4 regions of the Streptomyces sp. NPDC030183 genome follow, and region 2 is predicted to be linked to each of the others. Evidence: riboswitches for the same ligand, from Rfam matches in the RefSeq annotation. Region 2 holds a riboswitch; each other region holds the start of a gene.
The links. A riboswitch is a leader RNA that binds a small molecule or an ion and turns the genes downstream of it on or off. The one in region 2 is predicted to bind cobalamin.
Positions count from the first base shown of each region.

Region 1: it holds a riboswitch for cobalamin, as region 2 does, so the genes downstream of both, ACZ4Z2_RS32035 (cobalamin biosynthesis protein) here and ACZ4Z2_RS35415 (ribonucleoside-diphosphate reductase subunit alpha) in region 2, are expected to answer to the same signal.
Region 3: it holds a riboswitch for cobalamin, as region 2 does, so the genes downstream of both, ACZ4Z2_RS14490 (prenyltransferase/squalene oxidase repeat-containing protein) here and ACZ4Z2_RS35415 (ribonucleoside-diphosphate reductase subunit alpha) in region 2, are expected to answer to the same signal.
Region 4: it holds a riboswitch for cobalamin, as region 2 does, so the genes downstream of both, ACZ4Z2_RS27495 (energy-coupling factor ABC transporter permease) here and ACZ4Z2_RS35415 (ribonucleoside-diphosphate reductase subunit alpha) in region 2, are expected to answer to the same signal.

Region 1 covers NZ_JBVIBK010000033.1:54,281-61,261, forward strand. Annotated here, with positions in the region: gene ACZ4Z2_RS32020 (inorganic phosphate transporter) at 1-1,067, shown strand, start outside; gene ACZ4Z2_RS32025 (hypothetical protein) at 1,095-1,316, shown strand; gene ACZ4Z2_RS32030 (hypothetical protein) at 1,451-1,708, opposite strand; cobalamin riboswitch at 1,955-2,096, shown strand; gene ACZ4Z2_RS32035 (cobalamin biosynthesis protein) at 2,198-3,193, shown strand; gene ACZ4Z2_RS32040 (cobyric acid synthase) at 3,190-4,701, shown strand; gene cobN (cobaltochelatase subunit CobN) at 4,698-6,981, shown strand, end outside.
Region 2 covers NZ_JBVIBK010000045.1:10,215-17,195, reverse strand. Annotated here, with positions in the region: gene mctP (monocarboxylate uptake permease MctP) at 1-253, shown strand, start outside; gene ACZ4Z2_RS35425 (nucleoside hydrolase) at 429-1,418, shown strand; gene ACZ4Z2_RS35420 (GNAT family N-acetyltransferase) at 1,579-2,085, shown strand; cobalamin riboswitch at 2,148-2,271, shown strand; gene ACZ4Z2_RS35415 (ribonucleoside-diphosphate reductase subunit alpha) at 2,397-4,823, shown strand; gene ACZ4Z2_RS35410 (ribonucleotide-diphosphate reductase subunit beta) at 4,823-5,833, shown strand; gene ACZ4Z2_RS35405 (hypothetical protein) at 5,892-6,689, opposite strand; gene ACZ4Z2_RS35400 (hypothetical protein) at 6,756-6,971, opposite strand.
Region 3 covers NZ_JBVIBK010000010.1:156,941-163,921, forward strand. Annotated here, with positions in the region: gene ACZ4Z2_RS14485 (SCO2322 family protein) at 138-863, opposite strand; gene ACZ4Z2_RS14490 (prenyltransferase/squalene oxidase repeat-containing protein) at 860-2,185, opposite strand; cobalamin riboswitch at 2,312-2,436, opposite strand; gene ACZ4Z2_RS14495 (phosphotransferase) at 2,481-3,179, shown strand; gene ACZ4Z2_RS14500 (MBL fold metallo-hydrolase) at 3,261-4,289, opposite strand; gene ACZ4Z2_RS14505 (aldehyde dehydrogenase) at 4,468-5,958, shown strand; gene ACZ4Z2_RS14510 (ferredoxin) at 5,958-6,191, shown strand; gene ACZ4Z2_RS14515 (TetR family transcriptional regulator) at 6,585-6,981, opposite strand, start outside.
Region 4 covers NZ_JBVIBK010000024.1:114,202-121,182, forward strand. Annotated here, with positions in the region: gene nicT (Nickel transporter NicT) at 1-903, opposite strand, end outside; gene ACZ4Z2_RS27490 (DUF1775 domain-containing protein) at 1,027-1,764, opposite strand; cobalamin riboswitch at 2,008-2,191, shown strand; gene ACZ4Z2_RS27495 (energy-coupling factor ABC transporter permease) at 2,222-2,920, shown strand; gene ACZ4Z2_RS27500 (energy-coupling factor ABC transporter substrate-binding protein) at 2,917-3,276, shown strand; gene cbiQ (cobalt ECF transporter T component CbiQ) at 3,283-4,032, shown strand; gene ACZ4Z2_RS27510 (energy-coupling factor ABC transporter ATP-binding protein) at 4,029-4,886, shown strand; gene ACZ4Z2_RS27515 (aldo/keto reductase) at 4,949-6,007, opposite strand; gene ACZ4Z2_RS27520 (SDR family NAD(P)-dependent oxidoreductase) at 6,004-6,759, opposite strand; gene ACZ4Z2_RS27525 (enolase C-terminal domain-like protein) at 6,756-6,981, opposite strand, start outside.

The DNA of each region.
Region 1 (6,981 bases), on a different contig from region 2:
ACACCATCTCCAAGGGACTCGTCGACGAGTCCGGCATCCAGCCAGAGGTCATCTTCGCGGCGCTCGTCGGCGCCATCCTCTGGAACCTGCTGACCTGGCTGGTGGGACTCCCCTCCAGTTCCTCGCACGCCCTGATGGGCGGCCTGATCGGCGCCACCATCGCCTCGGTCGGCACCGGCGCCGTGCACGGGGACGTGCTCGTCACCAAGGTGCTGATCCCCGCCGTCGCGGCCCCGCTGGTCGCCGGCGTCGCGGCGATGTTCGCCACGCGGCTGACGTACAGGCTCGGGCAGCACACGAGCGAGAAGGCCGCCGGCAAGGGCTACCGCGCCGGTCAGATCGCCTCCGCCGGTCTGGTCTCGCTGGCCCACGGCACGAACGACGCCCAGAAGACGATGGGCATCATCACCCTGGCCCTGGTCGCCGGCGGCGCTCTCGCGCCGGACTCCGACCCGCCGGTCTGGGTCATCGTCTCCGCGGGCATGGCCATCGCCCTCGGCACCTACCTGGGCGGCTGGCGCATCATCCGCACCATGGGCAAGGGCCTGACCGACCTCCAGCCGCAGCAGGGCTTCGCCGCCCAGACCAGCGCGGCGACGGTCATCCTGGCCTCCTCGCACCTGGGCTTCTCCCTGTCCACCACGCACTCGGTCTCCGGCGCGGTCATGGGCGCGGGCCTGGGCCGCAAGGGCGGTGTGGTGCGCTGGTCCACCGCCACCCGGATGTTCGTGGCCTGGGGTCTGACCCTGCCGGCCGCGGCGCTCGTCGCCGCGCTCGCCGAGTGGGTGACGTCCCACGGCACCTGGGGCACGGCTCTCGTCGCGGTCTTCCTCGTCGCCTCCAGCGCCGCGATCTGGGTGATCTCGCGCCGTGAGGTGGTCGACCACACCAATGTGAACGACACCGAGGAGCCCCCCGGTGTGGTGACCACGGCCATCGCCGCGGTGACCCCGCCGCCGACCGCCGCCGTGGCCGAGGAACTCGCGGCGACGATCCCGGCCCCCGCGGCCGCGACCGCCGGCGCCGAGGCCCCGGCCGGCCCCTCCGCCCCCACACCGGCCGTCTGAGCCCCGCGCCCCTAGGAAGACACCACCATGCACATCGACTGGGCAGCACTCGGCTCCGTCTTCGGAGTCAGCCTCGTGGTCACCGTGGCCCTCGTCGGCCTGTTCACCCTGGGGATCGTCGGCCTCTCCAAGCGGGAGACGGCGACCGCCTCCGGCGGCTCGGCCGCCCTCGCCACGACAGCGGCGTACGCCTGCTTCGCGGCGTGCGCGGCGGCGGTGGGCTACGGGATCTACCTGATCATGGCCTGAGATCACACCCGCCCCACGGCCCGGGACCGCAGCCACTGAGGTCCCGGCCCCGTAGGACACCCGTCCCGCCCACGGTGGGACACCGCGACGAACCCCTTGTGCCTGTCACCCCGGCGCAGGGGGTTCGTCGTCGTTCACGGCGTCCGGTGACCGGGGTTCGGGCCCCACCACAGGCCCGCTCCCGTGGCGACGAGGGTCGTCACCGCCATCCAGACGACGGCCCGCGCCTCCGCCGCCGGCACCCACAGCGAGGCCAGGGCGCCGACGCCGACGGCGAACACCCCCGCCACCGTGCTGAACAGCACCAGCGGGGCGGCGGCCGTCACCCGCGTCCGCCGGTCCCACGACGCCCCCGTGCGGGTCCGCGCGACCGTCTCGGTCCGGTCTTCCATCGTGCGCACCTCCCGTCCCCGGACGGGCCTTCACGAGCCGTCCGCTCCCGGGTCCCGAGCTCCGCCAGAAAACCACAGCACGCCGTGTGACGGAAGAAGAACAGAGCGTTCTGACACCTGTTCGAGCACGCACCGGGGCGGGCGCCGGGAAAGGGCACGGAAAGTGCCGCTTCGGGCGACTGACGGCATTTCAGCGATGTGGGGCTCAGCACACCGCTGCGCCGCAGGTCAACAGCAAGTTGACGGGTCTTCCGGGGCCGTGGTGGACTGCCGGGGCCATCTACGACGGCAGGAGAGGAAGCCGGTGCGAGTCCGGCGCGGTCCCGCCACTGTCACCGGGGAAGAACCTTCCCCGGGAGCCAGGAACTCTCGTCGTCGGTCTCGTCGAACCAGGGCGTGGACACCCTGAGTGAGGACATGAAGCCATGCGCGGCTGCCGCTTGAGATTCAGCACCCGGTCCTTGCCCGACCCCGCGATCGGCTGAACGCGTGCGTGCCGATCGCGTCTTCGCGTACGGCGCCACCGCCGGGCTCCTCGGTGACCTGCTGCTCGGCGATCCCCGCCGGGGGCATCCCGTCGCCGTGTTCGGGCGGGCCGCGGGCGCCGTGGAGCGGGTGTTGTGGCGGGACCACCGGGGGTGGGGCGCGCTGCACACCGTGGTGTGCGCCGGAGGCGCCGTGGCGCTGGGGGCGGTGGCCGCCGCCGCGGCACGGCCGTCCCGCGCCGCGTCCGTCGCGCTGACCGGCGCGGCCACCTGGGCCGTCGTCGGGGGCACCTCCCTCGCCCGGGAGGCCCGTGCCGTCGGGCGGGCGCTGGAGGACGGGGACGTCGAGGCCGCGCGGGCCCGGCTGCCGCATCTGTGCGGACGGGACCCGCAGGCACTGGACGCGGACGGGATCGCCCGGGCCGTCGTCGAGTCCGTCGCCGAGAACACCTCGGACGCCGTCGTCGGGGCGCTGGTGTGGGGGGCGTTGGGCGGTGTGCCCGGACTCGTCGGGTTCCGGGCCGTCAACACGCTGGACGCCATGGTCGGGCACAAGTCGCCGCGTCACCGGCGGTACGGGTGGGCGTCCGCCCGCCTCGACGACGTGGCGGGGTGGCCGGGAGCCCGGCTCACCGCCCTGCTGGCCGCCGCGGCCGGCGGGGACGCCCGGGGCGCCGTACGGGCGTGGCGGGCGGACGCGCGGAAGCATCCGAGCCCCAACGCGGGGCCGGTGGAGGCGTCGTTCGCCGGGGCGCTCGGCGTCCGGCTGGGAGGCACCTTGTCGTACGGGGGGCGGGTCGAGCACCGGCCCGTGCTGAACACGGAGGGGCGGGCCGTCACCGTGGGGGACATCGAGCGGGCCGTGCGGCTGTCGCGGCGCGTGGGCTGGCTCGCGCTCGGCGTCAGCGCGGGCGCGTCACTGCTGCGGGGCCGCGTCGCGCGGGGCCCGGCACGGGAGTTCACGAAGGGCCGCTCCCGGCGGTCGAAGGGGGCGTCATGACGGGCGGGGGGCTGTTGGTCGCCGGCACCACCTCCGACGCGGGCAAGAGCGTCGTGACGGCCGGGATCTGCCGGTGGCTGGTGCGGCAGGGCGTCAAGGTGGCGCCGTTCAAGGCGCAGAACATGTCGCTCAACTCGTTCGTGACGCGGGAGGGCGCCGAGATCGGTCGGGCCCAGGCCATGCAGGCGCAGGCCTGCCGGGTGGAGCCGACGGCGCTGATGAACCCGGTGCTGCTCAAGCCCGGTGGGGAGCAGAGCAGTCAGGTCGTGCTGCTCGGCAAGCCGGTCGGGGAGTTGAGCGCGCGGGGCTACCACGGGGGACGGCAGCAGCGGCTGCTGGGGACCGTGCTCGACTGTCTCGCCGAGTTGCGGGGCACGTATGACGCGGTGATCTGTGAAGGGGCCGGGAGTCCCGCCGAGATCAATCTCCGGCGGACCGACATCGTCAACATGGGGATCGCCCGCAACGCCGGGCTCCCCGTGCTCGTCGTCGGCGACATCGACCGCGGGGGCGTGTTCGCCTCGTTCTTCGGGACGGTGGCGCTGCTGTCGCCCGAGGATCAGGCGCACGTCGCCGGGTTCCTCGTCAACAAGTTCCGCGGGGACGTCTCCCTGCTGGAGCCGGGGCTCGACATGCTGCACGGGCTGACGGGGCGTCGGACGTACGGGGTGCTGCCGTTCCGGCACGGCCTCGGCATCGACGAGGAGGACGGACTGAGGGTGTCCCTGCGTGGGACGGTCCGCGAGTCGAACGTGTCGCCGCCCGTCGGGGAGGACGTGCTGCGGGTCGCCGTCTGCGCGATTCCCCTCATGTCGAACTTCACCGACGTGGACGCGCTCGCCGCCGAACCCGGTGTCGTGGTGCGGTTCGTGGACCGGCCCGAGGAGCTGGCCGACGCGGACCTCGTCGTCGTCCCCGGAACCCGGGGCACCGTGCGGGCGCTGGACTGGCTGCGCGAGCGGGGCCTCGCCGACGCGCTGCGCGCCAGGGCCGCCCACCACCGGCCCGTGCTCGGCATCTGCGGCGGCTTCCAGGTCCTCGGCGAGCACATCGAGGACGACGTCGAGAGCCGCCGGGGACAGGTGGACGGGCTCGGCATCCTGCCCGTACGGGTGCGGTTCGCGCGGGAGAAGACCCTCACCCGGCCGGAGGGCGAGGCCCTCGGGGAGCACGTCACGGGGTACGAGATCCATCACGGGGTCGCCCAGGTCGCCGGGGGCGAACCCTTCCTGGACGGGTGCCGGGTCGGTCAGACCTGGGGCACGCACTGGCACGGGTCGCTGGAGTCGGACGGCTTCCGGCGGGCCTTTCTGCGCGAGGTGGCGGCCGCCGCGGGCCGTCGTTTCGTGCCGGCCGCCGACACGTCGTTCGCCGCGCTGCGCGAGGAGCAGCTGGACCGGCTCGGCGATCTGATCGAGGAACACGCGGACACGGACGCGCTGTGGCGGCTCATCGAGTCGGGCGCGCCGCAAGGACTGCCCTTCATTCCACCGGGAGCGCCCGCATGAGCACTGGCACTGTGTTGTTGTTGTCGACCGCCGACACGGATCTGCTGGCGGCCCGGGCCGCTTCCGGCGCCTCCTACCGGATCGGCAACCCGACCCGCGTCGACGTGAGGGACGAGCTGCCCGCTCTCCTCGACGGCGCGAACATCGCCGTCGTACGGCTGCTGGGCGGAAAGCGGGCCTGGGAGGACGGGCTGGCCGCGCTGAAGGCCGCAGGGATCCCGACCGTGCTGCTCGGCGGTGAGGCCGTGCCGGACGCCGAGCTGATGGCCGAGTCGTCGGTGCCGGCCGGTGTGGTCGCGGAGGCACTGAAGTACCTCGTGGAGGGCGGGCCCGACAACCTCACCGAGCTGGCCCGGTTCCTGTCCGACACCGTGCTGCTGACCGGCGAGGGGTTCGTCGAGCCGCGCAAGATGCCCGAGTACGGGCCGCACGGGGAGCGGCCCTTCGTCGAGGGGCGGCCCACGGTCGGGGTGCTCTTCTACCGGGCGCACGAGCTGAGCGGCAACACCGCGTTCGTGGACACGTTGTGCGACGCGATCGAGGCGAAGGGCGCCAACGCGCTTCCCGTGTACTGCGGTTCGCTGCGCGGCGCGGACGCCGGGCTGTACGAGCTGCTCGCGAAGGCGGACGCGCTGGTCGCCACGGTCCTCGCCGCCGGCGGTACGCACGCCTCGCAGGCGTCGGCCGGCGGCGACGAGGAGGCGTGGGACATCGGGGCGCTCGCCGAGCTGGACATCCCCGTCCTCCAGGGCCTGTGCCTGACGTCGTCGCACGCCGCGTGGGACGAGTCGGACGCCGCCCTCTCCCCCATGGACGCGGCGATGCAGGTCGCGATCCCCGAGTTCGACGGGCGGCTCATCACGGTGCCGTTCTCGTTCAAGGAGCAAGGGCCGGACGACGTGCCGGTGTACGTCGCCGACCCGGAGCGGGCCGCGCGGGTCGCCGGGATCGCCGTCCGTCACGCGGCGCTGAAGCACAAGCCGAACGCGGAGAAGAAGCTCGCGCTGGTCTTCACCGCCTACCCGACCAAGCACTCGCGCGTCGGCAACGCGGTGGGCCTCGACACGCCCGCTTCGGCGGTGCGGGTCCTCGACGCCCTCAAGGCGGCCGGGTACGGCGTCACCGAGTACCCCGACAACGGCGACGAGCTGATCCACCGGCTCATCGAGGCCGGCGGCCACGACGTGGAGTGGCTGACGGAGGAGCAGCTGGCGTCGGCGCCCGCGCGGGTGCCGCTCGCCGACTACCGGGCCTGGTTCGACAAGCTGGACCCGGAGCTGCGGGACGGCATGCTCGAGGCGTGGGGCGAGCCGCCGGGTTCGCTGTACGTGGACGGGGACGACATCGTGCTCGCCTCCCTCCAGTTCGGGAACGTCGTCGTGATGATCCAGCCGCCGCGCGGCTTCGGGGAGAACCCGATCGCGATCTACCACGACCCGGACATGCCGCCGTCGCACCACTACATGGCGGCCTACCGCTGGCTGGAGAACAGCTTCGGCGCCGACGCGATCGTGCACATGGGCAAGCACGGCACGATGGAGTGGCTGCCGGGGAAGGGCCTCGGGCTGAGCGGGGGCTGTGCCCCGGACGCCGTGCTCGGCGATCTCCCCCTGGTCTACCCGTTCATCGTCAACGACCCCGGTGAGGGCACCCAGGCCAAGCGGCGCGGGCACGCCACCGTCGTCGACCACCTCGTACCGCCGATGGCGCGCGCCGACACCTACGGCGACCTGGCGAAGCTGGAGCAGCTGCTCGACGAGTACGCGCTGGTGTCCGACCTGGACCCGGCGAAGGCGCCGGCCGTGCGGGCGCAGATCTGGACGCTGGTGAAGGCCGCCGAGCTCCACCACGACCTGCATGTGGACGAGCAGCCGGGCGACGACGACTTCGACGAGTTCGTCATGCACATCGACGGCTACCTCTGCGAGATCAAGGACGTGCAGATCCGCGACGGTCTGCACATCCTGGGCGGCGGCCCGGTCGGTGAACCGCGCGTCAACCTGGTGCTGGCGGTGCTGCGCGCCTCGCAGGTGTGGGGCGGGCAGGCGAACGCGCTGCCGGGTCTGCGGGCGTCCCTGGCGGCCCACTTCGGGCTGGTCGAGAAGGAGTTGCTGGCGGAGCCGGGCGCGCCGGTGAAGGTGCCGGCGGAGCTGAGCGACCTGGTGGAGGGCCCCGCCCGTACCGCCGCCGACGCCATCGACCTCCTGGAGCAGCTGTGCCGGCGGATCGCCGAGGGCATGGAGGCACGGGACTGGGACGTCACCGTGGTCCCGGCGCTCG
Region 2 (6,981 bases):
CCCGACCAACCCGTCCCAGAAGCACTTCGGCGGCTCCTCCGCGGAGATCCCCGGCATCGGCGAGATCGGCTACATCGGCCTCACGGCGTTCCTCCTCAACGTGGCCGTGACCGTGGTCCTCACCTTCGTCCTCCGGGCGGCCAAGGCCCCCGACGGCATCGACGAGACCAAGCCGAGCGACTACACGGCCGACGCGGGCGACGCGGGCGTCCAGGTGGAACTGCCCCCGGCGACGGCGGGTTCGAGCCACTGACGCTCTGACACGCGGCTTCCCCGCGCCCCTTTGAAGGGCCGAAGGCCCAGAAGGGGCGCGGGGAACCGCGCGAGCGACCACGACGAACCCGCGCCCGCCGACGCGGCGAACCCCCCGATCTCATAGGCGCCCAAGGGACCCGAAAAGCAGACACACCCCCGGCTACCCTGACCCCGTGACCGTCCCCACACCGATCGTCCTGGACAGCGACCCCGGTATCGACGACGCCGTAGCCCTCCAGTACCTCCTCGGCACGGGCCTGTGGGACCTCAGGGCCTACACCTCGGTCGGCGGCAACCTCCCCGCCGAAGCCACCTACAGCAACGCCCGCGCCCTGGCCCGAGCCCTCCGCATCGACACGGACGTCCCCGTCCACCGGGGCGCCGGCCGCCCCCTGTCCCGCCTCCCCTACCGCGAGGCATCCGCCTTCCACGGCCGGGCCGGCCTCGGCGACGAGTCCCTGCCCGACTCCACCGCCCCGCACCCCACGGAGTCCTCCGCCCAGGCCCTGCTGCGTCTGTCCCGTGAGCATGAGGGCGAGTTGACGGTGTGCGCCACCGGCCCGCTCACGAACGTCGCGATCGCCCTGCTGGAGGATCCCGGTTTCGCCCGCCGCGTCGCGAAGTTCGTGTTCATGGGCGGCGCCGCGCAGGTGCCGGGGAACTTCACCCCGGTCGCCGAGTTCAACATCTGGTCCGACCCGGACGCCGCCGAGATCGTGCTCTCCTCCGGTATCCCCTTCACCATGGTCGACCTGGACGCCTCCCACGGCTGGCTGTTCCGCCCCGCGGACCTCGCGGCGCTGGAGGCGGCGGGCCCGGGCACGGCGCTCGCCGCACGGCTGATGCGGACGTACATGAACGCCTACACCCGCCACGGCGGGGACGGCACGTGTCCGCTGCACGACCCGCTGGCGGTGGGGGTGTGCGGGGACGAGGCGTTCGTGACGGCCGCCGAGGGGGCCGTCGTCGTGGAGTGCGCGAGCGAACTCACACGCGGCCAGAGCGTGTTCGTGCCGGCCGACGCCCAGCGGATCTACTACTCCGAGTCCCCCTCCCTGACAGCCCGCCTCCGCGTCACCGGCCGCGTCGCCCTGGGCCCCGGCCCCCGCGACTTCAGCGAGCACTTCGTGACGACGCTGCCGCACTGGCCGGCACTGCCCTGACCGACCCACCACCCGCCGCCCCGCCCTCAGCCCTCAGCCCTCAGCCCTCAGCCCTCAGCCCTCAGCCCTCAGCCCTCAGCCACACCGACAATCACACGATCAACCGCCCCTGTGGACAACCGCGGACCTGCCGACCGCCTCCTCGTGCAGACTGCGATCCATGGACATCACGATCCGGCACATCTCCCCCGACGAGTACACCGACCTCGGCGACATCACCGCCCAGGCCTACCTGGCGGACGGCTTGCTGGACTTCGGCGAGAGCGACGCATACCTCGGCGAACTGCGGGACGTGGCGCGGCGGGCCGCCGCGGCCGAGGTGCTCGTGGCCGTGACGGAGGGGCGGGTGGTCGGCGGCGTGACCTTCGTCCCGGCCGGAGGCGCCATGGCCGATATCGCCACCTCCGGGGAGGCCGAGATCCGGATGCTGGCGGTCGAGCACGCCGCCCGTGGCCGCGGCATCGGCGAGGCCCTCGTGCGCCACTGCGTCGAGCGCGCCAGAGCCGTCGAGGGCTGCGTCCGGGTCGTGCTGTCGACCCAGCGGACCATGCATTCCGCCCACCGCATCTACGAACGGCTGGGCTTTGTTCGAACGCCGGCACGCGACTGGAACCCCGTCCCACACCTTCCGGACCTGACCCTGCTCACCTATGAGTTGACGCTATGACACGCTCCGAAGTCACCGCGACACTACATCTGGGGGTGGACCGGCAGCCCAACACAAGATGTATGCTCATGCTCGCTGTCGCCGCAGGGGAATCCGGTGCGAATCCGGAACTGTCCCGCAACGGTGTACTTGCGTGCGTTCGCACGCGAGTCCAGTCCGAGGACCTGCCGACAGTGCGCCCGGCCGTCCGGTCCGGGTGCCCTGACGTCCGGGCCTCGTGGAGTGGGCCGGTGGACGCGACGCCCCCGTGCGCTCGTGTGCTGCTGCCTGCCCTCCGCTGGGCCCCGTGCCGAGCGAGGGAGAGCCCCCACGTGACCATCGCGCCAGCCGACCCGGTTTCAGCCACCCCGGCCCCCGCCGGACCGGCTCCCGCCTCCCCGGCGACGGAGACCGACGGTCCCGGTGCCGCGTTGCTGCGGACCCTGACCGAGCTGACCGCCGACCTGCCCGACGCCGACCCCGGTCGGGTCGCCGCCGCCGCGCTGCGCGGCCGGTCCGCGCGGGCGGACGAGACGGAGCTGCGCGAGCTGGCCACGGAGGCGGCCGCCGGCCTCATCTCCGAGGACCCCGCCTACTCGAAGCTGGCCGCCCGGTTGCTGACGATCTCCATCCGCGCCGAGGCCGCCTCCCAGGGCGTCACGACGTTCACGGAGTCCGTCGCCGTGGGCCACCGGGAAGGGCTCATCGCCGACCGCACGGCGGAGTTCGCGCGCCGGCACGCGGAGCGGCTCGACGCGCTCGTCGACCCCGCCGCGGACGACCGCTTCGGCTACTTCGGGCTGCGCACACTGCACAGCCGCTACCTCCTCAGGCACCCGATCACCCGCAAGGTCGTGGAGACGCCGCAGCACTTCATGCTGCGGGTGGCGGCCGGCCTCGCGGAGGACGACACCGCTCGGTCCGTGGACGAGGTCGCCGCGCTGTACGGCCTGATGAGCCGCCTCGACTACCTGCCCTCATCCCCCACCCTCTTCAACTCCGGTACGCGACACCCCCAGATGTCGTCCTGCTACCTCCTCGACTCCCCGCTGGACGAGCTGGACTCCATCTACGACCGCTACCACCAGGTGGCCCGCCTCTCGAAGCACGCCGGCGGCATCGGGCTGTCGTACTCCCGCATCCGTTCGCGCGGTTCGCTGATCCGGGGCACCAACGGGCACTCCAACGGCATCGTGCCGTTCCTGAAGACCCTGGACGCCTCGGTCGCCGCCGTGAACCAGGGCGGCCGGCGCAAGGGCGCGGCCGCGGTCTACCTGGAGACCTGGCACTCCGACATCGAGGAGTTCCTGGAGCTGCGCGACAACACCGGTGAGGACGCCCGCCGTACGCACAACCTGAACCTGGCGCACTGGATCCCGGACGAGTTCATGCGACGGGTCAACGCGGACGAGCAGTGGTCGCTGTTCTCCCCGGCCGACGTGCCGGAACTGGTCGACCTGTGGGGCGAGGAGTTCGACGCCGCGTACCGCAGGGCGGAGGCGGACGGGCTGGCGCGGAAGACCATCCCGGCCCGTGACCTGTACGGCCGCATGATGCGCACGCTCGCGCAGACCGGAAACGGCTGGATGACGTTCAAGGACGCCGCCAACCGCACCGCCAACCAGACGGCCGAGCCGGGCCACGTGGTCCACTCCTCCAACCTCTGCACGGAGATCCTGGAAGTCACGGACGACGGGGAGACGGCGGTCTGCAACCTGGGCTCGGTGAACCTGGGCGCCTTCGTCGACCTCGCGACCGGTGACCTCGACTGGCAGCGGCTGGACGAGACCGTCCGCACCGCCGTGACCTTCCTGGACCGGGTCGTCGACATCAACTTCTACCCCACCGAGCAGGCGGGCCGTTCGAACGCCAAGTGGCGCCCGGTCGGTCTCGGCGCGATGGGCCTCCAGGACGTCTTCTTCAAGCTGCGGCTGCCCTTCGACTCGGCCGAGGCGAAGGCCCTGTCCACCCGGATCGCCGAGCGCGTCATGCTCGCCGCCTACGAGGCGTCCGCCGACCTCGCCGAGCGCAACGGCCCGCTGCCGGCCTGGGAGAAGACCCGTACGGCCCGCGGTGTGCTGCACCCCGACCACTACGGCGTCGAGTTCACCTGGCCGGAGCGCTGGGCGGCCCTGCGCGAGCGCATCGCCGCGGTCGGCCTGCGCAACTCGCTGCTCCTCGCCATCGCGCCCACCGCGACGATCGCCTCGATCGCCGGTGTGTACGAGTGCATCGAGCCGCAGGTGTCCAACCTGTTCAAGCGGGAGACCCTCTCCGGTGAGTTCCTGCAGGTCAACTCCTATCTGGTGAAGGACCTCAAGGAGCTGGGCGTGTGGGACGCCCGCACCCGGGAGGCCCTGCGCGACTCGAACGGCTCGGTGCAGGACTTCGCGTGGATCCCGGCCGACGTCCGGGCGCTGTACCGCACGGCCTGGGAGATCCCCCAGCGCGGTCTCATCGACATGGCCGCCGCCCGCACCCCGTATCTGGACCAGGCCCAGTCGCTGAACCTGTTCCTGGAGACGCCCACCATCGGCAAGCTCTCCTCGATGTACGCCTACGCCTGGAAGTCGGGGCTGAAGACGACGTACTACCTGCGCTCGCGTCCGGCGACCCGCATCGCCCGCGCCGCCCAGGGCCAGGGCCAGACGCAGCTGTCTGCCCAGCCCGACAAGACCGTCCCCGTCCAGCAGGTGGCCGACCCCGACGCCGTCGCCTGCTCCCTTGAGAACCCCGAGTCCTGCGAGGCCTGCCAGTAATGCCCAGCAATCAGAACCTTCTCGACCCCGGCTTCGAGCTGACTCTGCGCCCCATGCGCTACCCGGACTTCTACGAGCGCTACCGGGACGCCATCAAGAACACCTGGACCGTGGAGGAGGTCGACCTCCACTCGGACGTCGCCGACCTCGCGAAGCTCAGCCCCGCCGAGCAGCATCTGATCGGCCGGCTGGTCGCGTTCTTCGCGACGGGCGACTCGATCGTCGCCAACAACCTGGTGCTGACGCTGTACAAGCACATCAACTCCCCCGAGGCGCGGCTGTACCTGTCGCGGCAGCTCTTCGAGGAGGCCGTGCACGTCCAGTTCTACCTGACGCTGCTGGACACCTACCTGCCCGACCCGGAGGACAGGGCGGCGGCCTTCGCGGCGGTGGAGAACATCCCGTCCATCCGGGAGAAGGCCGAGTTCTGCTTCAGGTGGATGGACTCGGTGGAGAAGCTGGACCGCCTGGAGTCCAGGGCGGACCGCCGCCGCTTCCTGCTCAACCTCATCTGCTTCGCCGCGTGCATCGAGGGCCTGTTCTTCTACGGCGCCTTCGCGTACGTCTACTGGTTCCGCAGCCGGGGCCTGCTGCACGGTCTGGCGACGGGCACCAACTGGGTGTTCCGCGACGAGACGATGCACATGAGCTTCGCGTTCGACGTGGTCGACACCGTCCGCAAGGAGGAGCCGGACCTCTTCGACGACGAGCTCCAGCAGCAGGTGACGGACATGCTGCGGGAGGCCGTGGAGGCCGAGCTGCAGTTCGCCCGTGACCTGTGCGGTGACGGCCTGCCGGGCATGAACACCGACTCGATGCGGCAGTACCTGGAGTGCGTGGCCGACCAGCGGCTGACGCGGCTCGGCTTCGCGCCGGTGTACGGCTCGGAGAACCCCTTCTCCTTCATGGAGCTGCAGGGCGTCCAGGAGTTGACCAACTTCTTCGAGCGGCGTCCGTCCGCGTACCAGGTGGCGGTGGAGGGCACCGTCGACCTGGACGAGGACTTCTAGGAGCGGTGAGCCGGCCCCGCCCCGCAAGCGGCGGGCCGGCTCACCCGTCCCGGGGGGGTCACTTGAGCGTGATCGTGTCCCCGGCCGAGATGACCCGCGCGGTCGACGTCAGACCGGGGAAGTACCAGCGCCAGCTGCCCGCCGCGTCGACGGTCACCTTGGTGCTGAGCCTTCCGGCGCTACCCGACTCCACCGTCTGCACGGTGGTGTAGCGGGCGGCGCCGTTCTTCTTGAACTGGAGCCGGACCGGCTGCCCCTTGAACCCGTTGTACTTCAGGGTCTCCCAGTTGGCGCGGGACAGCGTGCCGGTGACGGTGACCTTCGAACCCTTGGCGACCTTGTCGGGCGCGATGGCGGTGGTCAGTTTGGCGGCACGCTTGACCTTGTAACGGGCAATGTTGTCGGAGATCCAGTAGTCGCCGTCGTTGGCCTTGACGGTGGCGTTGACCTGCCAGACCCCGGCGACACGATTGGAGTCGATGTCGTCGCTGTCGGCGATCCAGCCGGGGTCGACCCTCATCGTCCCCGTGCACACCGATGTCGTCGCGCTCTTCTTGACGCAGGACGAGTCATCGTCCCAGGTGATGAAGCCGTAGCCGTTGGACCTGTTGAAGGTGCTCAGATCGGTGATCTTCCTGGCGCCCGAGTTGTCCTTGATGGTGACGGCGATCGGGTACGTGACGGTCTTCGATGTCCCGATGATGACGTTCCCGCCGCGGTTGACGACCGTCTTCGTCACCCGGACGTCGCCCTTCCCCTCGGCCTGAGCGCCCGTCGCCGCCAGCAGCACCAGGGCCGCCGCCCCGCCCGCGACGGCCAGGGCGCGGCCGTGCGCGGGACGCGTTCCGTGTCTCATGATCCTCCCCTTGTGGTCGGGGAGAGGCTACACACGGAGAAACACGGGTGTCGTACGGATATGCGATCAGACCGTGCGGGCGAAGCGGCGCGAGGCGGAGCCGGTGGTGGGCCGGTCGGACCGGGCCCCGTCGATGGCGGCCTGCCGTTCCGCGGCCTGCCTGAGCTGCCGGTCCACGCGCCGGTCGTGGACGACGCCGATGAGAGCGGGCAGCACGACCAGGGCGAGCAGGCCGAGCACGGCCAGTGTTCCGATGAGCGCTTGCAGCTGTGTGGTGTTCATGGACACCACT
Region 3 (6,981 bases), on a different contig from region 2:
CGGCCGGCTTGGCTTGAGCTGCTTCCGTGACGTAGGCGGCCGGCGTGGCTCGGGCGGCCCCCGTGGCCTCAGCGGCCCGTGCGCCCTCGGCGGCGCGCGCGGCCCACCGGTGGTCCCCGCTGTCCACCGGCCCGTGGCTAGTCACGGCGGCGTCGCCTGGCCTGCCACACCGCCGCCGCCCCGAGCACCGCGACGGCGCCCGCGCCGGCGAACAGGCCGACGGAGGGCCCCTTCTCGTCGGAGGCGTCGGAGGCGTCGGAGGTGTTCGAGGCGTCGGGGCCGGTGGTGTTCGCGCCCGAGCCGGTGGTGTCGGACGACTCGTCACCGGCGACCACCTCCCCGCAGCCCTTCCGGGGGTAACCGGCGATGGAGCAGAGCAGCGCGTTCGTGTCATAGCGGAGCGGCTTCGCCACGGCGGCCAGCGCGTCGGCGGTGGTCGCGTCCGACGGCACACGCGCACAGGCGGTGCGCGGCGGCGGGGGCGTCTCACCGGCGGGGGCGTCCGCGGCCGTGCCGAAGTCGATGACGAGCGCGATCCGCTTCTGCCCGTCGCGGGCGGCCGTACCCGAGCAGATGGCGTCGAAGCGGGCGGCCCCGCGCGGCTCGGCGGCGTCGTCGGAGTCCGCGCTGACGGCGAACCGGAAGCCCTGGACGTCCCCGTCCGAGGGCCGCGCGGTCGACGGCCCCTGCGTGGCGTACACCCACCCGGAACCGTCCGCGCCTCGGTCCCAGAACGACCAGTACCGATACGCGGCGGCATGGGCCGGCCCGCCCAGCCCCACCAGCGGGAACAGGACGAGTACGACCGACGCCGGCGCGGCGGTCAGGCGCCCGGCGGGCCTCCGCGGCCGTGCCCGGGTCATGGCCGGCGCCGCTTCCGGGTGAGCCGGGTCAGTGCCGCCCCGGCGAGAGCGGCGAGGCCGAGGCCGGCGCCCAGCACCACACCGGTCGCGATGCCCCCGTCGCCCCCGTCCCCGTCGGCCGTGCCGTCGTCCGGCACGCTCCTGTAGTCGTCCACGTCCCGCGCCGGGCCGGTCTCGGCCAACTGCGCCACGAGGTCCGCGCCGCCGAAGTCGCGCGGGTCGGTGCCGGCGGCGTGCGCGGCGAGGATGAGCTGGGCGTACGCCGCGGGGCCGGACTTCGCCGCCCAGGGGCCGTAGTTCTTCTTCAACCAGGCGAGCGGCTTCCCGGTGGCCTCCGTGTCCCCGGCGGCGGCCAGCGCCACGACCGCGTCGGCGGTGTTGCCGAGGTCGGGCTGGTCGTCGGCGCCCGGGAGGACGGACTTCAGGTAGCCGTCGGAGATGAGGGCACCGGCGAGGTACAGGGCGCCGTTGTGGGCCGCGTCCTCGGGCGAGGTGCCACTGGAGCACCCGGCGGCGGCCCCGGACTCCCCGGTCGTACCAGGGCCGCCGGAGTCCCCGGAACTGCCGGCCTCCCCGGTCTTCCCGGCGTCGACGACGAACCCTTCTCCCAGGCTGCCGACCACGGCGGCGGCCGTGGCGTCCGCGTTGGCGGCGAGCCCGCCCTTCTTGTCGGGCTGGTAGGCGAAGGCCCCGCTGCCCTCGGTGCCGACGGCGCAGGGGAGCGCGAGGGCGCGCAGGGCGTCGTAAGGGGAGTGGCCGGCCCTCTTCTGCGCGCCGGGTGTCTCGCCGACGGCGGTCAGCGCGCCGATGACGACGGACGTGGAGTTCGCGTCGCTGGGCCCGCCCGCGGCGAAGCCCCAGCCCCCGTCGTCGTTCTGGTTGTCCTTCAGCCAGCCGACGGCCCGCTCGGCCTCCGCGTCGTGACCGCCGACGGCGGCGAGCGCCTGCACGGCGGCGGCGGTGCTGTTGGTGTCGACGGCCGTCTTGGCGTCGCACTTCGCGGTGGGATCGGGCCGGTACGCGGCGAACGCCCCGTTCGCGCACTGCTGGCCGAGCAGCCACTCGACGGCACCGGCGCCGGGCTTCTCGCCCACGGCGTCGAGGGCGACCAGCGTGAGCGACTGCCGCCAGACACCGTCGTACTTGGGGTCCGTCGACCCGTACAGGCCGGTGGGTATCGCCTGCGACGGCGACGCGGACGGCGCGGCGGGGGCGGTGTCGTCGGCGAGGGCGGCCGGTGCGAGACCGGTACCGAGTCCGGTGCCGACCCCGGCTGTGGCGGCCAGTACGGCGACGACCGCGGCGCTGCGGCGGACATTCATGATCGGCGGTGCCTCTCCCTGACGGGAGCCGGGCGCCACGGCGCGACGCCGGGCGGCTCGGCTCCGTATTCCTCGACGGTGCCGTACACCGGCGGACGCCGGTGACGCGAGCCGGTCACAGTTCCGCACAGGGCAGTCCGACTCGCCGATCCCTGGGGCGGCTTCGGCTCACGGTTGCGGGTCAGCGCCGGATTTGCACCGGCTTCCCCCTGTACGGGCGTGACGACCCGGCCACTCTACCTGCCGGTAGAAACCGGCCTGTGGGCCGCCCGTGCCGGGCGGTAGGTTCGGGGACATGCGAACGGGGAGACTGCTGGGCGCGGGGCGCACGGCGGACGTCTACGAGATCGAGGCCGACAGCGCATGGGTGCTGCGCCGCTACCGCGACGGCTGGGGCGACGCCATCGCCGAGGCCGAGATCATGGGGCACGTGCACGCCCACGGCTATCCCGCACCCCGCGTCCGCACGGCGACCCGTACCGACCTGGTCCTCGAACGGCTCTCGGGCCCGACCATGCTGGAGGCCATCGCCGCGGGCGCCCTCGATCCGGAGGAGGCCGGCGCCCAACTGGCCCGCCTCCTCCACGCGCTGCACGCGCTCCCGCCCCGCCGCTCCACCGACCCGGCGGCCCGAGTCCTCCACCTCGACCTGCACCCCGAGAACGTCCTCCTCACCCCCGACGGCCCCCGCGTCATCGACTGGGCCAACAGTGAGGAGGGCCCGCCCGGTCTCGACTGGGGCATGTCGGCGGTCATCCTCGCGCAGGTCGCGGCCGACACCGCCGACCCCCGCGCCTCCCTCGCCCACGCGACCCTCACCGGCCTCCTCGTTCACCAGCCGCGCAACGGCCACGTGGCCCTCAGCGGAGCCCTCACGGAGGAAGGACTGACGGAAGCGATCGCCCGCCGGGCGAAGAACCCGACGATGAGCGGGCGGGAAGTGCGGCTGCTCGACCGGGTCCGGGAGTTGATCCGTTCGGCCGGCGCTCGCTGAGGCCACGCAAAACGCCGCTCGGTTCACACTGCTGCGTACGGCGTCGCTCGGTTCACACTGCCGCGCATCCCGCCGCCAGGTTCACACCGCCACGTACGTCACCGGATCGCTCCCCGTCACCGCCTCGGCCCGGCCCAGTTTCACCAGGCGGCGTAGGTGGGCCTCCGCCTCGGCGACGGCGATGTTGCGGGAGGCGTAGGGGATCTGGGACCAGGGGCGGTTCCACTCCATGCGTTCGGCGAGTCGCCAGGGGGTGAGCGGGGTGGTGAGGAGGCCGCGCAGGTCGGTGAGGCGGGACTCGTGGTGCGCGAGCAGTTCCCGTACCCGGGCCGGGGCGTCGGTGAACGTGTACTGGTGGGCCGGGAGGACCTCGGCCGGGGACAGGCGGGCGACGCGTTCGAGGGAGTCGAGGTAGTCGCCGAGGGGGTCGGTCACCGTCGTGTCGTCGGGGTCCTCGTACAGGCCGATGTGCGGGCTGATCTCGGGGAGCAGGTGGTCGCCGGAGAACAGCCGCCCCCGGCCCGGGAGTTCGGCGGGGTGGTCCTCCTCCAGGTGCAGGCAGACATGCCCGGGGGTGTGGCCGGGCGTCCAGATCGCGCGGAGGCGGCGGCCGGGGAGGTCGAGGAGTTCGCCGGGGACGATCTCGCGGTCGGGGAGCGCGGGGGAGAGGCCCGGCAGGGTGCGGCGACCACGCGGGGCGCGCAGCGGGGCCACGTGCTCCTCGGGCGCGCCGGCCGCCGTCAACTTGGCCGCCATGTACGTGAACCAGCGCTCCGGCCGCGTCTCCCGCGTCCGCCGCACGACCGAGGCGTCCGCCGCGTGCATGGCCACCCAGGCGCCCGACGCCTCCCGCACCTTGCCCGACAGGCCGTGATGGTCCGGGTGGTGATGGGTGATCACCACGCCGATGACCTCCCCGACCGACGTACCGCACGCCGTGAGGCCCTCGCGGAGGATGTCCCAGGAGGCCGGATCGTCCCAGCCGGTGTCGACCAGCACGGGCCCGCGATCGGTGTCGACGACATACACGAGCGTGTGGCCGAGGGGGTTGTCCGGGATGGGGACCCGAAGAGACCGGACGCCGCCGCCGTGGTCGTTCACCTGCGCCATGGGCTCCCCAATCGCCGCCGTCCGGTCACTATAACTAGAACAGGTTTCGATGGGAGGCCGAGCCGACCGCCATCGGCCGTCATCCGCCCGTGGACTCCTGCGACCGGAGCTGGTATCAGTTCCCCTATCGCCATATCTGATGCACCGTCAGAGATCGGCCCCGGGGAGGCAGTCGGCCATGACCGAGCTCGTGGAACACGGACAGCTGTTCATCGGCGGGGAGTGGACGGATCCCCTGGGCACGGACGTCATCGAGGTGGTCTCCCCGCACTCGGAGGAGGTCATCGGCCGTGTACCGCACGCCTCACGGGCGGACGTCGACCGGGCCGTGGCCGCCGCGCGGAGGGCCTTCGACGAAGGGCCGTGGCCCCGGCTGACCCTCGACGAGCGCATCGAGGTCGTCACCCGCGTCAAGGACGCCTTCGCCGTGCGCCACGAGGAGTTCGCCCGCCTCATCAGCGCCCAGAACGGCACCCCGTTCACCTCCAGCGTCATGGTGCAGGCCCTCGCCTCGATGATGGTCTGGGACGCGGCGATCACCACGGCACGCAACTTCACCCACGAGGAGCACCGCGACGGCGTGCTCGGCAAGATCCTGGTGCGGCGCGAGCCGGTCGGGGTCGTCGCGGCCGTCGTCCCGTGGAACGTCCCGCAGTTCACCGCCGCCGCCAAACTCGCCCCGGCGCTGCTCGCGGGCTGCCCCGCGATCCTGAAGGTGTCGCCCGAGACCCCGCTCGACGCCTATCTGCTCGCGGAGATCGCCGCCGAGGCCGGGCTCCCGGAGGGCGTCCTGTCGATCCTCCCCGCCGACCGCGAGGTCAGCGAGTACCTCGTCGGGCACCCGGGCGTCGACAAGGTCTCCTTCACCGGCTCGGTCGCCGCCGGCAAGCGCGTGATGGAGGTCGCCGCCCGCAACCTCACCCGTGTCACCCTGGAGTTGGGCGGCAAGTCCGCGGCGGTGATCCTGCCGGACGCCGACGCGCAGACCGCCGTCAACGGCATCGCGCCCTTCGCCTGGATGATCAACGGCCAGGCGTGCGTCGCCCAGACCCGCATCCTCGTCCCGCGCACCCGCTACGACGAGTTCGCCGAGGCGTTCGCGGCCGCCGCCTCCGCGCTCAAGGTCGGCGACCCCCTCGACCCCGCCACCGAACTCGGCCCGCTCGTGGCGCGGCGGCAGCAGCGCCGCAGCCTCGACTACATCCGCATCGGCCAGGAGGAGGGCGCCAAGATCCTCACCGGCGGCGGACGCCCCGCCGGCCTCGACCACGGCTGGTACGTGGACGCCACCCTCTTCGGCGACGTCGACAACTCCATGCGCATCGCCCGCGAGGAGATCTTCGGGCCGGTGATCTGCCTCCTCCCGTACGGTGACGAGGCCGAGGCCGTCAGGATCGCCAACGACTCCGACTACGGCCTCAGCGGCAGCGTCTGGACCGCCGACGATGAGCGCGGCATCGACATCGCCCGCCAGGTCCGCACCGGCACGTACTCCGTCAACACCTTCAGCCTCGACATGTTCGGCCCCTTCGGCGGCTACAAGAACTCCGGCCTCGGGCGCGAGTTCGGCCCCGAGGGCTACGGCGAATACCTGGAGCACAAGATGATCCACCTGCCCGCCGGGTACGTGCCGCCCGCGGGCGCCGCCGCGGGGGAGGGGGCGGGCTGATGGGCGACCGCTGGCACGTGGAGGTCGACCGCGGGATCTGCATCGGCTCCGCCCAGTGCACCCACCTCGCCCCCGGCGCCTTCCGCCTCGACTCCGCGATGCAGTCCCACCCCGTCGAGCCGGACACCGACGCGGGCGAGGGCATCCTGAAGGCGGCGGAGGGCTGCCCGGTGGAGGCGATCTCGATCACGCTGCTGGGCAGCGGGGAGCCGGTGTTCCCGCCCGAGGAGTAGCGGCAGCTGGAGCGGACTGGAGGCCGTGGCCTGGAGGGCGACCCGGAGAATGGGGTAAAAAATCCGATTCAGGGGGTTGCATACGCCTACGGGCGTTCTATTCTGGAATTCGGCCTACGGGACGAGTGAGGGAGTTCGACCGGAGTAGCCGACGCAAGCGAGAGACGAAGGTCTCCGCTGGTGCCGACGTCGACGGTCGGGCTGAGAGGCCGGAGGTCGCTGGTACAGGACCGACGGCGACCCCCAGCACCTGATCCGGGTAATACCGGCGCAGGGAACCCGTCTCGTAGGTCCTTCATTATGCGCCGGGCCCTTCTGGGCCCGGTTCTTTCTGTGCCCGGTCCCTCCTGCGCCTGGTCCCTCCTGTGCCTGGTCCTTCCGCGCCCGGTTCCTTCACTCCTCCGGTGTCGTCAGGTCGATCAGGCGGCAGACCGTCTCGATGTCGATCTTCACCTGGGCGATGGAGGCGCGGCCCGACAGCCAGGTGATCAGGGCCGAGTGCCAGGTGTGCTCGATGACGCGGACGGCGGAGAGCTGCTCGGGGGTGGGGTGCTCCAGCCCCATGGCGTCCAGGATGATCGCCGTCGTCTGGTGGGAGACCTGGTCCACCTCGGGGCTGACACTGCGGTCGGCGAAGGTGAGCGCGCGGACCATGGCGTCCGCGAGGTGCGGCTCGCGCTGGAGCGCGCGGAAGGCCCGCATCAGGGTCTCGGCCACCCGCTCCGCGGCACTCTCGCCGGTCGGCGGCTTCTTCCGCAGCGTGCCGTGCATGTGCTCCAACTGGTCCTGC
Region 4 (6,981 bases), on a different contig from region 2:
GACGGTGAGGTTGTAGTAGACCTTGCGGACGGGCCGGGAGAACGCCCAGCCGTAGGCGAAGTTCATGAACGAGCCGTCGACGGTGTCGAGCAGGGACATGCCGGCCGCGAACAGGACGGGCAGGCAGAGGATCGCGTACCAGGGCAGCCCGGAGGCCGCACCCGATCCCGCCAGCACCAGCAGCGCGACCTCCGTGGCCGTGTCGAAGCCGAGACCGAAGAGCAGTCCGAGCGGATACATCTGCCACGGCCGCGTGATCGACCTCGTCAGCCGGCCGAGGAACCGGTTCATGAAGCCCCGCTCGCTCAGCCGCTCCTCCAGCGCGGCCTCGTCGTAGGAGCCCGCCCGCATGGCGCGGAACACCTTCCAGATGCCCGCCATGATCACCAGGTTGACGATCGCGATGGCGTACAGGAACGTCCCGGAGACGGTGGTGCCGATCCAGCCGGCGAGGGCGTGCAGCCCCGAGTGGTCGTCGCGGGTCGGCCCGGCGAGGGCCTTGACGCCGACGGAGAGCAGGAAGGTGAGGGCGAAGACGACCGACGAGTGGCCGAGGGAGAACCAGAAGCCGACCGACAGCGGCCGGCGCCCCTCGCCCATCAGCTTGCGGGTGGTGTTGTCGATGGCCGCGATGTGGTCGGCGTCGAAGGCGTGCCGCATGCCCAGGGTGTAGGCGGTGACCCCCATGCCGACGCCGAAGGTCCTGCTGCCCACGCTGTAGTGCTCGGGGGCGACGATCACGACGAGCGTGAACCAGCCGACGAGGTGCAGTGCCAGGATGAACGCGGCCATCGCGCCGAGACCCGCCCATTCCTCGCGGGTCATCGAGGCGCGGATCCGACGCCATGAGAAGCCGCCCTCCCCGCCGGGGGCGGGGCGGGCGGCGTCGGGAACGGTGGCCATGGCACGTGCGCCTTCTGTCGACGAGCGGTCGGGCCCCCTCAGCCTTGTGCCGCTGTTTGGCAGCTGCAACTAGCTCGCAGTAAAGCTCGTGCCACGGTTCGGTCAGGTCCGGGGCCGGAGGTGTCAGGCCGCTCCGCCGCGGCGGCTTCGCCACCACCACAGGCCGCCGCCGAGCACCAGGACGGCCGCGCCGAGGCCGACGGGCACGGCCAGGGGCAGACCGTCGTCGCCGTCGGTGTCGTCCGCCGCGGGCTTCGACGACGGCGCCGGGGTGTCGGCGCTGGGCTCGGGCGAGGGAGCCGTCGTCGAGGGCTCCTCCGAAGGGCTGGGGGTGGGGCTGACGAGCTTCGCGCCGGGAGCGGCGGGCTTCAGGTCCAGACGGGGCGCGGGGTGACCGTGGCCGTGTCCGTCGCCGCCGGAGTCGTCCAGTTCGATCCAGCGGTCCACGGTGCCGTCGCTGTAGGACTGGAGGGTTTTGAACACCAGCGACTCGGCATCGGGCAGCTGACGTACGGTGACCTCGTACTCGGCGTCCTCCCCCACCGCGAGCTTCGGTCCCGACACGGTGTAACCCCGGTCGGTGACGGCGAACTTCCAGCCCTTGGGGCCCTCTTCGTAGGTGATGTCGGCGGGGGCGATGCCCTTCGGCAGGATCACCTCCAGCTTGGTGATGCCGGCTGAGGGGGACTCCGACTCGGCGGAGAAGCTCAGCTCGACGTTCTGGTCGAGGGCGCGGGCGCCCTCCGCCTCGACCTCCGCGTGGGCGGCGGCCGGTGCCGCGGTGGCGACGGCGAACGCGACCGCCGTCGCGGTGAGGACGCCGAGACGGCGCGTGGTGCGTGCCAGGGTCGGGCGGTGCACAGCTGACTCCCTTGTGCCGAAGGTGTGAAGCCTGCATTCAAGCGCAGGGCCGCGCCCCGGCCAACGGCGGCCCGCGGTGCCGCAACGGCCGCCGGAGCGGCGGATCCGTCGTACCGGGCAGGGGCGTTGGGCCCTGTCCGCGCCGTGCGCCGCATGCGACGGGTGTGACGTGCGCCGGGGTGTGTGCTGTTCACCACCGCCTTCACGCCCCCGTCTGCGCTTGTCAGCGCCCTTGTGCGGGCACTACTGTCACCACGCCTTGGTGAACGGGAAATCCGGTGTGATGCCGGTGCGGCCCTCGCCACTGTGATCGGGAAGTCCGGCTCCAGTCCTCGCGGACAGCCACTGGGTCCTTGTGACCCGGGAAGGCGGAGCACGGGCGGTGGTACCCGTCAGCCAGGAGACCGGCCAAGGCACGTCAACCATCCACGAGGTGCTGGAGAGGGTCTGCTGAGCCATGCACATAGCCGAGGGTTTCCTTCCTCCGGCGCACGCGATCGCCTGGGGTGTCGCGTCCGCGCCGTTCGTCGTCCACGGAGTCCGGTCACTCACCCGTGAGGTCAGGGAGCATCCCGAGAGCACGCTGCTGCTCGGTGCCTCGGGGGCCTTCACCTTCGTCCTGTCCGCGCTGAAGCTGCCGTCGGTCACCGGGAGTTGCTCCCACCCCACCGGCACGGGACTCGGCGCCATCCTGTTCCGGCCGCCGATCATGGCGGTGCTCGGCACCATCACCCTGCTCTTCCAGGCCCTGCTGCTCGCCCACGGCGGCCTGACCACGCTCGGCGCGAACGTCTTCTCCATGGCGATCGTCGGCCCCTGGGTCGGATACGCCGTCTACAAGGTGCTGCGGCGCTACGACGTGCCGCTGATGGTCGCGGTGTTCTCCGGCGCGTTCTTCGCGGACCTGTCCACCTACTGCGTCACCAGCGTCCAGCTCGCCCTCGCGTTCCCCGACCCGAGCAGCGGGTTCCTGGGCGCGCTCGGCAAGTTCGGTTCCATCTTCGCCGTCACCCAGCTCCCCCTCGCGGTGAGCGAGGGCCTGCTCACGGTCCTCGTGATGCGGCTGCTGACGCAGTCGAGCAAGGGCGAGCTGACGCGGCTCGGGGTGCTCGTGGCGGGCAAGCGGGACACGACGACCGAGGCGGTGGCGCGATGAGCCGGAACACGAAGATCAACCTGCTGCTGCTGGTGGTCGTGGCCGCGCTCGCGGTGCTGCCGCTGGCCCTCGGCCTCGGCGACCACAAGAAGGAACCGTTCACGGGGTCGGACGGGGAGGCCGAGAGCGCGATCACCGAGATCGAGCCGGACTACAAGCCGTGGTTCTCCCCCCTGTACCAGCCTCCCTCCGGTGAGATCGAGTCCGCGCTGTTCTCCCTCCAGGCCGCCCTCGGCGCGGGCGTCCTCGCCTACTACTTCGGCCTGCACCGGGGCCGCCGCCAGGGTGAGGCGCGGGCCCTGGAACGGCAGGAGGGCGCGAGGACGCCGGCCGGGTCCGGCGCGGAAGAGGTCTGACGCCACGTGCTGCCGATCGACGAGGCGGCGCACAGCAGTCGCTGGCGCCGGCGCCACCCCGTGGACAAGGCCGTGCTCGGGCTCGGTCTCACCGTGCTCGCGATCTCGCTGCCGCCCTGGCCCGGCGCGGCCCTGGTCCTGGCGACCGCGCTCGTCGTGCTGCTGGGCCCGGCGGGCGTGCCGCGTCACCGCCTGTGGCGCGCGTACCGGGTGCCGTTGGGCTTCTGTGTGACCGGCGCGCTGCCGCTGCTGGTCCAGGTCGGCGGCCCCGGCGGCCTGGTGGCCCTGGCCGAGGGCGGTCCGGTCCGTGCGGCGGAGCTGCTGCTGCGGACCTCCGCCGCCTCCCTCGGCGTCCTGCTGTTCGCCTTCACGACCCCCATGTCGGATCTGCTGCCGCGCCTGGTGCGGGCCGGGGTGCCGCCGGCGGTCGTGGACGTCGCCCTGGTGACGTACCGCATGAGCTTCCTGCTCCTGGACTCCGTGCGCCGGATCCGCGACGCGCAGGCCGCCCGGCTCGGCCACACCACGCGCGCCGCCACCTGGCGCTCCCTCGCCGGGCTCGGCGCGACGGCGTTCGTGCGGGCCTTCGACCGGGCGGCACGGCTCCAGACGGGGCTCGCCGGGCGGGGCTACGACGGGACCCTGCGCGTCCTGGTGCCCGAGGCGCGGGTCTCGATCCGCTTCACCACGGTCAGTGTGGTCCTCCTCGCGGCCGTGGCCGCTCTCACCTTCGTCCTGGAAAGGCCGCTGACATGAGCGAGCCCGTGCTGGTGGCCCTGCGGGGCGTGTCCTTCGCGTACGAGGACGGCCCGGCCGTGCTCAGCGATCTCGACTTCGAGGTCAGAGAGGGCCGCGCGCTCGCCCTGCTCGGCCGCAACGGCAGCGGCAAGACGACGCTGATGCGGCTGCTCAGCGGGGGACTGCGGCCCCGCGCGGGCGAGTTGACGGTCGAGGGGCGGGCGGTGTCGTACGACCGCAAGGGGCTGACCGGGCTGCGGACGACCGTCCAGCTGGTGGTGCAGGACCCCGACGACCAGCTCTTCGCGGCGTCGGTCGCCCAGGACGTGTCGTTCGGGCCGCTGAACCTCGGGCTGCCCGACGACCAGGTGCGGGTTCGGGTGGACGAGGCGCTCGCCGCGCTCGGTGTCTCCGCCCTGGCGGACCGGCCCACCCATCTGCTCTCCTACGGCCAGCGCAAGCGGACCGCGATCGCCGGGGCGGTGGCGATGCGGCCCCGGGTGCTGATCCTCGACGAGCCGACCGCGGGCCTCGACCCGGACGGTCAGGAACGGCTGCTCGCCACGCTGGACGGGCTCCGCCGGTCCGGTACGACCGTGGTGATGGCCACCCACGACGTCGATCTGGCGCTGCGCTGGGCCGACGACGCGGCGCTGCTCACCCCGTCCGGCGCGCGGACGGGCCCGGTGGCCGCGATGCTGGCCCGCACGGACCTCCTCGAACAGGCGGGGCTACGGCTCCCCTGGGGCATCGCGGTCACCCGGCTCCTGCGCAAGCAGGGGCTGTTGACCGAGGGGGCGCCCGGTCCGCGCACCCCGGAGGAGCTGGCCGCGTCGGCGGGCACCGCTCCCCCGGTACCGGCCGACGGCTGACCCGGACCGGTAGGGCTCGGGGCGAGTCCGGCGCCGGTGGGCCTTGGTGGGCGGGGCGACCCTCACGACGGCTCCTTCGGCGGGAGGGCTCCTTCCGGGGACGGGTCCGGGGAGATGTCCGGGAACGTCGTCCGGGAGGCGGGCACCGGGGCGTCCCCGGCGAGCAGTCCTTCCGTACGCAGGTCGTCCCAGAGGGCGGCGGGGACGGGGGCCCGCAGTTGCTCCACGGTGTCGCGCACCTCATGGGGGGAGCGGGCGCCGGTGAGGACGCCGGCGACCGCCGGATGGCCGAGCGGGAAGCGGAGAGCGGCGGCGCGCAAGGTCACGCCGTGGCGTTCGGTGACCGCCTTGAGCCGGCGGGCTCGGTCGAGGACGGCCTGCGGCGCCGGCGCGTAGTCGTAGGTGGCGCCCGGCCTGGGGTCGGTGAGCAGGCCGGAGTTGAAGACGCCGCCGATGAGGACGCTTCTGCCGCGCGCGGCGGCCTCGGGGAGCAGGTCGGTGAGGCCCTGCTGGTCGAGGAGGGTGTAGCGGCCCGCCAGGAGGACGACGTCGATGTCCGTCTCGCGCAGGAAGCGGGCGGGCAGCGCGGACTGGTTCATGCCGACGCCGATCGCGCCGACGACGCCTTCGGCGCGGAGCCGTTCCAGTGCCGGGTACGCCTGGTCGAGGGCCTGCTCGGCGTGGTCGTCGGGGTCGTGCAGAAGGACGATGTCCACCCGGTCCAGGCCGAGGCGGTCCAGGCTGGCTTCGAGGGAGCGGCGGACGCCGTCGGCACTGAAGTCCCAGACGCGGCGCAGGGTCGCGGGGACGGCGAAGCCGTTGGCCAGGTCGTCACCGGCGCCGTCGCCGTCGGCGGGCACGAGCAGCCGGCCGACCTTGGTGGAGACGGTGTAGGTGTCCCGGGGGCGGTCGCGCAGAGCCTTGCCGAGGCGGCGTTCGGACAGGCCGAGGCCGTAGTGGGGTGCCGTGTCGAAGGTGCGGATCCCGGCGTCCCAGGCGGCGTCGATCGCGGCGGCGGCCTCCTCGTCGGTCACGGGCCGGTAGAGGTTCCCGATGCCCGCGGCACCGTAGGCCAGTTCGGTGACCTCGACCCGGGTGCGGCCGAGGGTGCTGGTTCTCATGAGGCCGCCGGCCGGAGGCGGAGTCCCTGCATGCCGCCGTCGACGGCGAGGGAGGTGCCGGTGACGGAGGCGGCGGCGGGGCTCGCCAGATAGGCGATGGCGGCGGCGACCTCGTCCGGGGTGACCAGGCGTCCCATGGGCTGGCGGGCGTTGAGCGCGGCGCGCTCGGCCTCGGGGTCGTCGGCGGCGTCGAGGAGCCGGCCGACCCAGGGGGTGTCGGCGGTGCCGGGGTTGACACAGTTGACGCGGATGCCCTCGCGGACGTGGTCGGCGGCCATGGCGAGGGTCAGTGAGAGGACCGCCCCCTTGCTGGCGCAGTACAGGGCGCGCTGCGGCAGTCCGGCGGTGGCGCCGATCGAGCAGGTGTTCACGATGGCCGCGTGGTCGGACCTCCGCAGGTGCGGCAGGGCGGCGCGGCTCGTGCGGACGATGCCGAGGACGTTGACGTCGAGGACCTGGTGCCACTGTTCGTCGGGGTTGTCCTCGACGGTGCCGATGGCGCCGATGCCGGCGTTGTTGACGAGGATGTCCAGTCCGCCGAGTCGTTCGACGGCGTCGCCCACGGTGGCCCGTACGGAGGCGTCGTCGGTGACGTCCGTCTTGAAGCCCAGCAGGGGGTCCGTGGCGCCGGCGGGGTTCAGGTCGAACACGGCGACGCCGGCGCCCCGTGCGGCCAGCAGTCGTGCCGTGGCCAGTCCGATACCGGACGCGCCACCGGTGACGATCGCGCGCAGCCCTGTCAGATCCGTCATGCGACTTTCTCCCGTCCAGCGAGGTCGGCGGCCCAGAACGTGCCGTCGGGGTAACGGTATTCGGCGAGCGACCCGGGCCGCATGGTGGCCGAGAAGCCGGGCTCGAGCGGTGCGCGGTAGCGGCCCCCGCGCAGCACGACCGGGCCGGTGCAGTGCTCATGGAGGTGGTCGACGTACTCGATGGCCCGGTCGTCGGCCGTGCCGGAGAGGGCGGGGTAGTCG